One region of the Arthrobacter sp. TRD_SC_6 genome, then DNA from elsewhere that is predicted to be linked to it. Evidence: predicted binding sites of a transcription regulator. Region 1 holds the regulator's gene; the other holds the start of a gene.
The links. The regulator LexA, encoded in region 1, represses DNA repair genes until DNA is damaged. The targets are predictions, from matches to a motif close to TCGAACANNTGTTCGA.

Region 1 (4,416 bases):
GTGGACATCGATGTGGGTGTCACCAGTCGCCCTCACCGTGAGGTCTATCAGTGAATGCTTCGCCAGGGCCGTCAACATGTGATCGTAGAACGGTACGGAGGTACTCACTTCCGACCGCCCGGTTCCGTCGAGATTCAACTCTACGAATACCGACGATTCGCTTGTCTTCCGCTCGCGCCGAGCGGAGCGGGCGGCTGTGGCTGCCACGGTCATGGATAGTCCTTAATGTGAAACGGCAGAGAACTGGTCGGGAGGGCAGCAGCCTGAGCAGCTCGTGTCCCGGCGGATGATTCATGCGGCGATGATGGATACGGGATCCGCAGCGCAGCTTCCAGTCTAGGAGACACCTGCCCGGATCAACGAGGCCAAGGTGTCCAGGAACACCGTGGTTTCCGTCTCGGTGCCGGCGGTCACGCGCAAGTGGTGATCAATACCGACATCCCGGATCAGCACTCCAGCGTCCAGGAGCCCCTGCCACACCGCACGGGGGTCTTTCAGCCCACCGAACAGAACGAAGTTCGAATCGGACGGCGCGACCGGAAGTCCGAGAGCTTTCAGACCCTTAGCAATGCGGTCGCGTTGCACTTTAATCGAGTCGACATTCTCCAGCAGGCGGGTCGAATGGGTCAGGGCTGCGATTGCAGTCGCCTGGGTGATGGCTGAAAGGTGGTAGGGCAGGCGCACCAGTCTGAGCGCATCCGTTATCTCCGGAGCCGCTGCCAGATAGCCGAGCCGTGCCCCTGCCAGGGCGAAAGCCTTGCTCATGGTGCGCGAGACAATGAGGCGCTCACGTCCGGGCAGTAGCTCCAGGGCACTCGGCGTACCTTCGTGGGCGAACTCGGCATATGCCTCGTCCACGATCACGATGGCTTGGGCCGCATCCCCGGCTTCGTAGACGTCCGCGACCACCTGGAGTGAAAGCGCCGTTCCTGTCGGGTTGTTCGGACTGCAGAGGAAGACGATATTCGCGCCCGAGGATGCAACCTGCTCAGCAGCGGAATCTGGCGTGAGGTCGAAGCTTTCCGAACGCTTCCCGGCCAGGTACGCGGTACCCGTTGCTCCGGCAAGCAATGGGTACATCGAGTATGTGGGCGGGAAACCGAGCGCGGACCGACCAGGCCCACCGAATGCCAACAGGATGTGTTGGAGAACCTCGTTCGAGCCGTTGGCAGCCCAGATATTGTCAGGTGTCAGACCATGGCCGAGGTAAGTGGCAAGCTGCCCGCGTAGCTCGGTAAACTCCCGGTCCGGGTATCGGTTCAGCCCCACTACTGATTTTCTTACCGCCTCAACGATGGCTTCCTGAACGTCTTCGGGGACCCCATGAGTGTTCTCGTTGACGTTCAGCAGAATGGGTACGTCCAGCTGCGGAGCACCGTAGGGCTGCAGACCACGGAGGTTGGCCCTGAGCGGGAGACGGTTGAGACGTTCGAGCTGATCGGTCACCTGCCGAGTTTAAGGCCCATCGATGGGTGATCCCCAATCCCTCAGCAGACAGGCGACGATATTACGCCCGGCGACCCCTGTTTCTGATCGAAAGCGATTCTGATCGACAGCGTTCTGATCGGTAGCTAGGAACCAGTGACTGGAATGTGCAGCGATTGCCCGGCCTGGACGGTGGAGCTGGCCAACGCATTGAGTTCCACAATCTCAGCAACGACCGCGCGGGGATCCCGGTCCGGAGCATATTCAGCCGCGAGACCCCAGAGTGTTTCCCCTGCGGCGACGTTGACCCTCACCGTCTCCGTCACGCCAGGAGCAGAACCGGATGCCTGCGCCTGGTTAAAGGAAGCAGCAACCATCAGAAGAGCCGCCGCAATGAGCGCAAGGGGAACCGCAACCAGGAGCACCCAACCTCTGCGGGTCAAGTGCAGCTTGCTTATAAGGGTCTCTCCAACGGCCTTTCGGTCACCGGGAAGAACTCGGGTAGTTGCTGAGAGCTGGAGCGTCGTCATGGCGTCCGCCTTTCTGCGGGTCTGAACACGCTGCACTCGGCGGAAAGCCGCGATTCGAAGCTGTGTTCTATTCTTCTGCTTATTTTTAGCACTGATTACCTAATATTGTCGAGACTCGCTCGAACAAATGTTTGAAAACAGCTCCTTTGTCCCATAGCGTTGCAAGCACAGGTACCGGTTGGCGTCTTCGGAAATCAGCCCATCACCTACCACTGACAAAAATTGTTGGAGGTCCGGCAGAGGGCCGGGATCGACAGAGTGAAGGGACGCAGTCAAGTGGCAGAACTCAGTGCAGCCGAGGAACCCACACAGCTGGCAGTGCCCGACGTGAAGCGTGGCCGCGGGCGTCCGCGTGGGCGCGCAACTCCTAAAGGGTTGACCATCCGGCAGAAGAAAATCCTGGAGTCCATCCAGCTCAGCGTTGCGGCCCACGGGTATCCGCCGTCAATGCGGGAAATCGGAGACACTGTTGGGCTCGCCAGCCTGTCCAGCGTGACTCACCAGCTGTCCCAACTTGAGCGGATGGGCTATATCCGGAGAGATCCCAAGCGCCCAAGGGCAATGGAAATCCTTCTCCCGCTTACGTTGGGGCAGGAGTCCTTCCACCCGACGGCGAACAACCCGGAGCGGGATGGCAACAGTGACGAGACATCTCTTTCGTCCGTGGACGCGGCTATGGTGCCCCTTGTCGGCCGCATCGCGGCCGGCGGGCCCATCCTTGCGGACCAGGTGGTGGAGGACGTCATGCCATTGCCGAGGCAACTGGTGGGCCATGGCGACCTGTTCATGCTTCGCGTCTCAGGTGATTCCATGATCGACGCCGCCATCTGCGACGGCGACTGGGTGGTCATACGCCGTCAGAACACTGCCGAGAACGGCGACGTTGTAGCTGCCCTCCTCGATGATGAAGCGACCGTCAAGACGTTCCGCCAGCGGGACGGGCACACGTGGCTCCTACCGCAGAACACCAACTACTCACCCATCCTCGGCGACCATGCCACGATCATGGGCAAGGTCGTCTCGGTGATGCGCGCTCTCTAGCCGCGGATCTGTGTTATGCGGGCTGGGATGCCGCCAATCTGGACAGGATGGCAAGCACAGTGGTGCGGTCGGTCGTCGGCCAGAACGGGGGCAGTGCACCCCGCAGGAATCCGCCGTATCTGGCATTAGCCAGCCGCGAGTCCAGTACCGCCACTACTCCCCTGTCGTCCTGGGCCCTGATCAATCGGCCGGCGCCCTGTGCCAGCCGGACGGCCGCATGGGTTGCGGCGATGGTCATGAATCCGTTTCCGCCCGCTCTCGCGACCGCCCTGGTGCGCGCTGTCATCAGAGGATCATCCGGGCGCGGGAACGGGATACGGTCGATCACCACCAGACGGCATGAGCTCCCCGGGACATCCACTCCCTGCCAGAGGGACATGGTGCCGAACAGGCAGGTGTCGGGCTCCTCGGAGAATCGACGGACCAAATCCGCCATGGAGGACTCCCCCTGGCACAGGATGTCAAAATCCACCTTGTCCCGCAGGGCCTCTGCCGCTTCTTCAGCGGCCCTGCGTGAGGAGAACAAGCCAAGGGCGCCGCCCCTTGAGGCACGGATCAGTGCTTCCAACTCAGCAAGCTGTTGTTCGGTCGTGCCCCGCCCTGGTGTAGGCAGGTCCTTCGCCACGTAGAGCACTCCCTGACTCGGGTAATCGAAGGGGCTGCCGACGTCGACCCCGGTCCAGGTGGGCGCACCGACGCCGGTAAGCCCCAGTGCACCCGCGACGGGCCCGAATTCAGAGCCGATCGCCAGCGTGGCCGAGGTCAGAACCACCGTGTGATCTTCGAACAACCCGCGTCTCAAACGTCCTGCAACGGAGAGGGGCGCGATGCTGATCGTTGCGGGCGAGGACTCCGGCGCCGCAACATAGCCGGAACCCGGCGTGAACGTGCTCTGCCGGTTCGCCCACAGCACCTCTCCAGCTCCGCCGGCTCCCAGCATCCGCTCACACAGCTCGAGTGTGGCGAGAAGACGTGAACGTGCCATTTGCCGTCCCCCGTCCACTGACTGGGCTTGGCCCTCAGAGGTGGACTCGGACAGTGCCAGCCGGCATGCCTCGCGCAGTTGGGAAAGGGCCATCTCCTGTTCCTCATCCAGTCCAGTCGCCATCAAACCCGTGGGTTCGGCGTCGAACGCTGCTTCGAACGCATGCTGCGCAGCGATGAGCGTGTCCGCATCCACGCCGAGGTGGCGCCGTGCGGCGGTGGATGCCGCCCCGATCAATGAGCCGGAAAGCTGTCCCGAAACTGCGGAAGTCACGCGGTCGTGAAGTTCGTGGGCTTCATCGATTACGACGACGTCGTGCTCCGGCAACACAGCCAGGCCCTCGAACGCGTTGATCGCGAGCAACGCGTGATTGGTGATCACGATGTCGGCCCGGCCGGCCTTTTCCCGCGCCAATTCGCTGAAGCACTCAGCCGC
Region 2 (4,416 bases), 330 kb from region 1:
GAACGTAAAGCACGCCGACCAGGCCCGAGCCGATCTGCGTAGCCAGTCGAATGCGCTGCGCCTCGCCGCCGGAAAGTGTGCCAGCTGCCCGTTCGAGGTTGAGGTACTCGAGCCCGACGTCCAGCAGGAAGCGGAGCCGAGCCTGGATTTCCTTCAGAACCTGCGACGCGATATGCGCTTCACGACCGGTGAGGACGAGGTTGTTCAGGAAGTCGCTGCACTCGCGCATCGGCATAGCCGCAACCTCTGAAATGGAGCGCCCATTGATGAGTACGGAAAGCGACGCCGGATTGAGGCGGGCCCCACCGCACGCCGGGCAGGGAATCTGACGCATGTATTCCTCGTAGCGGTCGCGGGCGTAATCCGATTCCGTCTCAAGGTGCTTGCGATGGATGTACTGCACCGCGCCTTCGAACCCCGTGCTGTACTTCCGCTCCCGGCCAAACCGGTTGCGGTACTGGACAACCACTTTGTGGTCCTTGCCGTAGAGCGCAACGTCCCGCGCGTGCTTCGGAAGCTTGCTCCAGGCGGCGTCCATGGAGAACTTCATCTCTTTGGACAATCCCTCCAGGAGCCGGGTCCAGTACTCGAGGGTTGCCGTTCCCAATGCCCAGGGTGCTATTGCGCCTTCCCGGAGCGAAAGGTCAGGGTTGGGTACCACCAGCTCCTCGTCGACTTCGAGCTTTGTGCCGATACCGGTGCACGCAGGGCACGCCCCGAAAGGGTTGTTGAAGGAAAACGAACGAGGCTCGATCTCGTCGATGGCCAGCGGGTGTTCATTGGGGCAGGCGAGGTTTTCAGAGAACGCGCGGATGCGCCGCGGGTCTTCAGCCTCGAGATCGACGAAGTCGGCAAGCACGCGTCCCTCGGCGAGCTTGAGAGCAGTCTCGATCGAGTCCGTCAGCCGCTGACGAACGCCGTCCTTTACCACCAGGCGGTCCACAATGACTTCAATGGTGTGCTTGAACTGCTTACCGAGTTTCGGTGGATCGGTGAGCTGCACGAGGTCGCCGTCCACCCGCGCCCGTGAGTAGCCCTTCGCCGCAAGGTCCTGGAAGAGATCGGCGAACTCACCCTTCCGCCCGCGCACCACGGGAGCGAGGATCTGGAAGCGGGTGCCCTGGTCCAGTTCCATCAGCTGGTCGACGATCTGCTGCGGAGTTTGCTTGGTGACCGCCTCGCCGCACACCGGGCAGTGAGGGCGCCCGACGCGCGCCCAAAGCAGACGCATGTAGTCATAGATCTCGGTGATGGTGCCCACCGTTGAACGCGGGTTCTTGCTCGTGGATTTCTGGTCGATCGAAACCGCTGGCGACAAGCCTTCGATGAAGTCGACGTCGGGCTTATCCACCTGCCCCAGGAACTGGCGCGCATAGGCCGAAAGGGACTCGACGTAGCGCCGCTGCCCTTCCGCGAAGATGGTGTCGAAGGCAAGGGATGACTTTCCGGAACCCGACAAACCCGTGAACACGATCATCGCGTCACGCGGCAGGTCCAGGTCAACGTTGCGCAGGTTATGTTCGCGCGCGCCCTTGACTACCAGCCGCGAGAGATCGGGGCGCATATTGTCGGGGTGTGAGAGTTCGGAATCCAATGGGGTTGCGATAGACACCATTTCACTTTAGAGGAAACTGTGTTCGAAGACATATTCGAAGAGCGCTATATCGGCGTGTCCCGCCGAATGTTCACCGACGGCGGAGAGCAGCCCTCAGGTAGGACACTGCTTCCTCTTCGGTGATGCCATTCGCCTTGACCAGCCGGGCGAACTCACTCGCGCCCTCGGCCACCCTCTGCCGCGCTTCGTCACCTGCTGCGGCCACGACAGTCCCGGCCCTCGAACGCGTGACCACAATCTTCGCCTGCTCCAGCTCACGGTAGGCACGGGCGACAGTGTTCACTGCCACGCCGAGGTGCGCTGCGAGGGTGCGGACCGGCGGAAGCCGCGTCCCAACCGGAAGTGAGCCATCATTCGCTGCATCCAGAATCTGCACACGCAACTGCTCATACGGTGGCTTGGGGCTCGCCGGATCAATCCGAAGCCACGCTGTTACATCTGAGTTCACAGTGCGCGCTCCTGAACGACGGCGGACGGGTGCTCACATTCTGCCACGCAGCGCGCAGCTTCTCCATCCGGTTTCCAGCCAGGTTCCCGCCGATGCCGCCCAGTTCCGGGACTACACTGGCCATCATGCATGACCTCCGGGACATAACTATCCGCAGCACATCAGTGGGCACAATGGACAACAACGTCTACGTCGTGACGTCCAAGGCGAGCGGTGCGCAGGTTCTGATCGATGCTGCCGATAATGCAGAGGGCGTCCTTGAGCTGATGGCTTCGGCGTCCGCCGACACCGCAGCGGACCTTCGGCCCACGCTCGTAATCACCACGCATTCGCACTGGGACCACGTACGCGCCCTGGCCGAGGTGGTGGAAGCCACCGGGATGAAAACCGCTGCTGGAGCGGCAGACGTCGGTGATATCCCGGTAAAAACCGACATACCGCTGGAGCACGGGGACATTGGCAACTTCGACGGCTTCGACCTCGAAGCCATTTCGCTGCGCGGACACACGCCCGGTTCGGTGGCAATTCTTTACCGAGACGCTAACAAGCCCGCGCACCTGTTCACTGGGGACTCCCTGTTTCCCGGAGGAGTAGGGAACACGGGCGGAGACCCGGCGCGGTTCGAATCGCTTCTCAACGACGTGGTGGAGCGGGTGTTCGACGTGCTGCCTGATGAGACGGTCGTCCATCCGGGCCACGGAAAGCCCACTACCCTGGGCGCTGAACGGCCCTCGCTCGAAGAGTGGCGCTCACGTGGTTGGTAGCTTGAGGCCCACCGCGAAGATACGGCGGAAAGGGAAAACGGTCCCGTCCAATTCAGGCGGATACGCTCCTGCCAGCAAAGCGGAGTAGGAGGCCTCGAACTCCGCTGCCTCGCTTGCAGAGAGGGCGGCGAGTACCGGTCGTAGGCCGGTTCCGCGAACCCATTCAAGCACCGGATCCTTCCCCTGCAGGAGGTGCTGGTACGTAGTCTCCCAGGCATCCGCCGCCAATCCCGCCCCGCCCAGGAGGCGCAGGTACCCGCCCGGCTCGCTGACGGCGTCGTCGTGCCTCAACACACCGGCCAACTTAGGCTTCCACCGCTCTGAATCGGCAAGCTGGCGCATCAGCGCGTGGGAAGGGGAGGAGAAGTTCCCCGGCACCTGCAGCGCGAGCCAAGCTCCGGCTTCCAGCCTCGACGCCCAGCTGGCCAAAAGTGCCTGATGGCCAGGCACCCACTGCAGCAATGCATTCGAGACGACGACGTCGGTACCCGGTTCAGGCGCGAAGTCGCGGACATCGCCAATGGCGAAGGACAGGTTGGCCGGGGCGTCGCCCAGCGCCTCTGCCCGCTCGATCATCTCCGGAGAAGAGTCCATCCCCAGGACCTCTGCATTGGGCCATCTGCGGGCCAGCACGGCAGTCAGCTCCCCCGGCCCGCACCCCAGATCCACCACCCTGCGCGGCGCGTCATGGTTAATGCGGCCCACCAGGTCGAAGAAAGGCCGCGACCGGTGGTCGGAGAATCGGGCGTACTGTGTGGGATCCCATCGCATTCAGCGAGCCTATCGAACGCTGCCAGTTAGCGCCCACCGGCCCCCCAACACTCGCTACGCTCGCGCCGGGCCCCTGCCGATAGCGCCCACCGGCCCCCCAACAATCGCTACGCTCGCGCCGGGCCCCTGCCGATAGCGCCCACCGGCCCCCCAACACTCGCTACGCTCGCGCCGGGCCCCTGCCGATAGGCTTAGCCCGATATGAGTATTCAGGATTACCTCCCCCCATCCGCACAGACGGGCAGCCCGGACGCCGACGCCGTCTATTCGGCGTTCCACACCTGGTCGGCCGTTGAGGGCATCACCCTCTACCCGGCACAGGACGAGGCAGTCCTCGAACTGGTTTCGGGAAACAACGTGATCCTCGCGACCCCGACCGGCTCAGGGAAGTCACTCGTGGCGGTCGCGGCGCACTTCCATGCGATCGCCGAAGGTCGGCGGAGCTACTACACCGCGCCCATCAAGGCGTTGGTCTCCGAGAAGTTCTTCGCCCTGTGCGCCACGTTCGGAGCGGAGAACGTGGGTATGGTGACCGGAGATTCTTCCGTGAACCAGGACGCTCCGATTATCTGCTGCACCGCGGAAATCCTCGCTAACATCGCCCTGAGGGAAGGGGCAACAGCCAATGCCGGGACCGTCATCATGGACGAGTTTCACTTCTACGCCGACCCGCAGCGCGGATGGGCGTGGCAGGTACCGCTGCTGGAACTGCCACGGGCACAATTTCTGCTCATGTCAGCGACTCTCGGCGACGTCGAACGGTTCGAGAAAGACCTGACTGCGCGGACAGGGAGGCCCACTGTCCTCGTCAGCTCCGG

Region 2: a site for LexA is predicted at 1,638-1,653, ahead of uvrA (excinuclease ABC subunit UvrA). Genes of this name have one in related genera too.

The regions. Positions count from the first base shown of each region.
Region 1 covers NZ_CM143953.1:2,165,625-2,170,040, reverse strand. Annotated here, with positions in the region: gene hisB (imidazoleglycerol-phosphate dehydratase HisB) at 1-213, opposite strand, end outside; gene ACWA1U_RS10315 (histidinol-phosphate transaminase) at 337-1,446, opposite strand; gene ACWA1U_RS10310 (LysM peptidoglycan-binding domain-containing protein) at 1,572-1,955, opposite strand; gene lexA (transcriptional repressor LexA) at 2,274-2,996, shown strand; gene ACWA1U_RS10300 (ATP-dependent DNA helicase) at 3,010-4,416, opposite strand, start outside.
Region 2 covers NZ_CM143953.1:2,499,312-2,503,727, reverse strand. Annotated here, with positions in the region: gene uvrA (excinuclease ABC subunit UvrA) at 1-1,564, opposite strand, end outside; gene ACWA1U_RS11785 (GntR family transcriptional regulator) at 1,686-2,063, opposite strand; gene ACWA1U_RS11780 (MBL fold metallo-hydrolase) at 2,189-2,827, shown strand; gene ACWA1U_RS11775 (trans-aconitate 2-methyltransferase) at 2,813-3,598, opposite strand; gene ACWA1U_RS11770 (DEAD/DEAH box helicase) at 3,800-4,416, shown strand, end outside.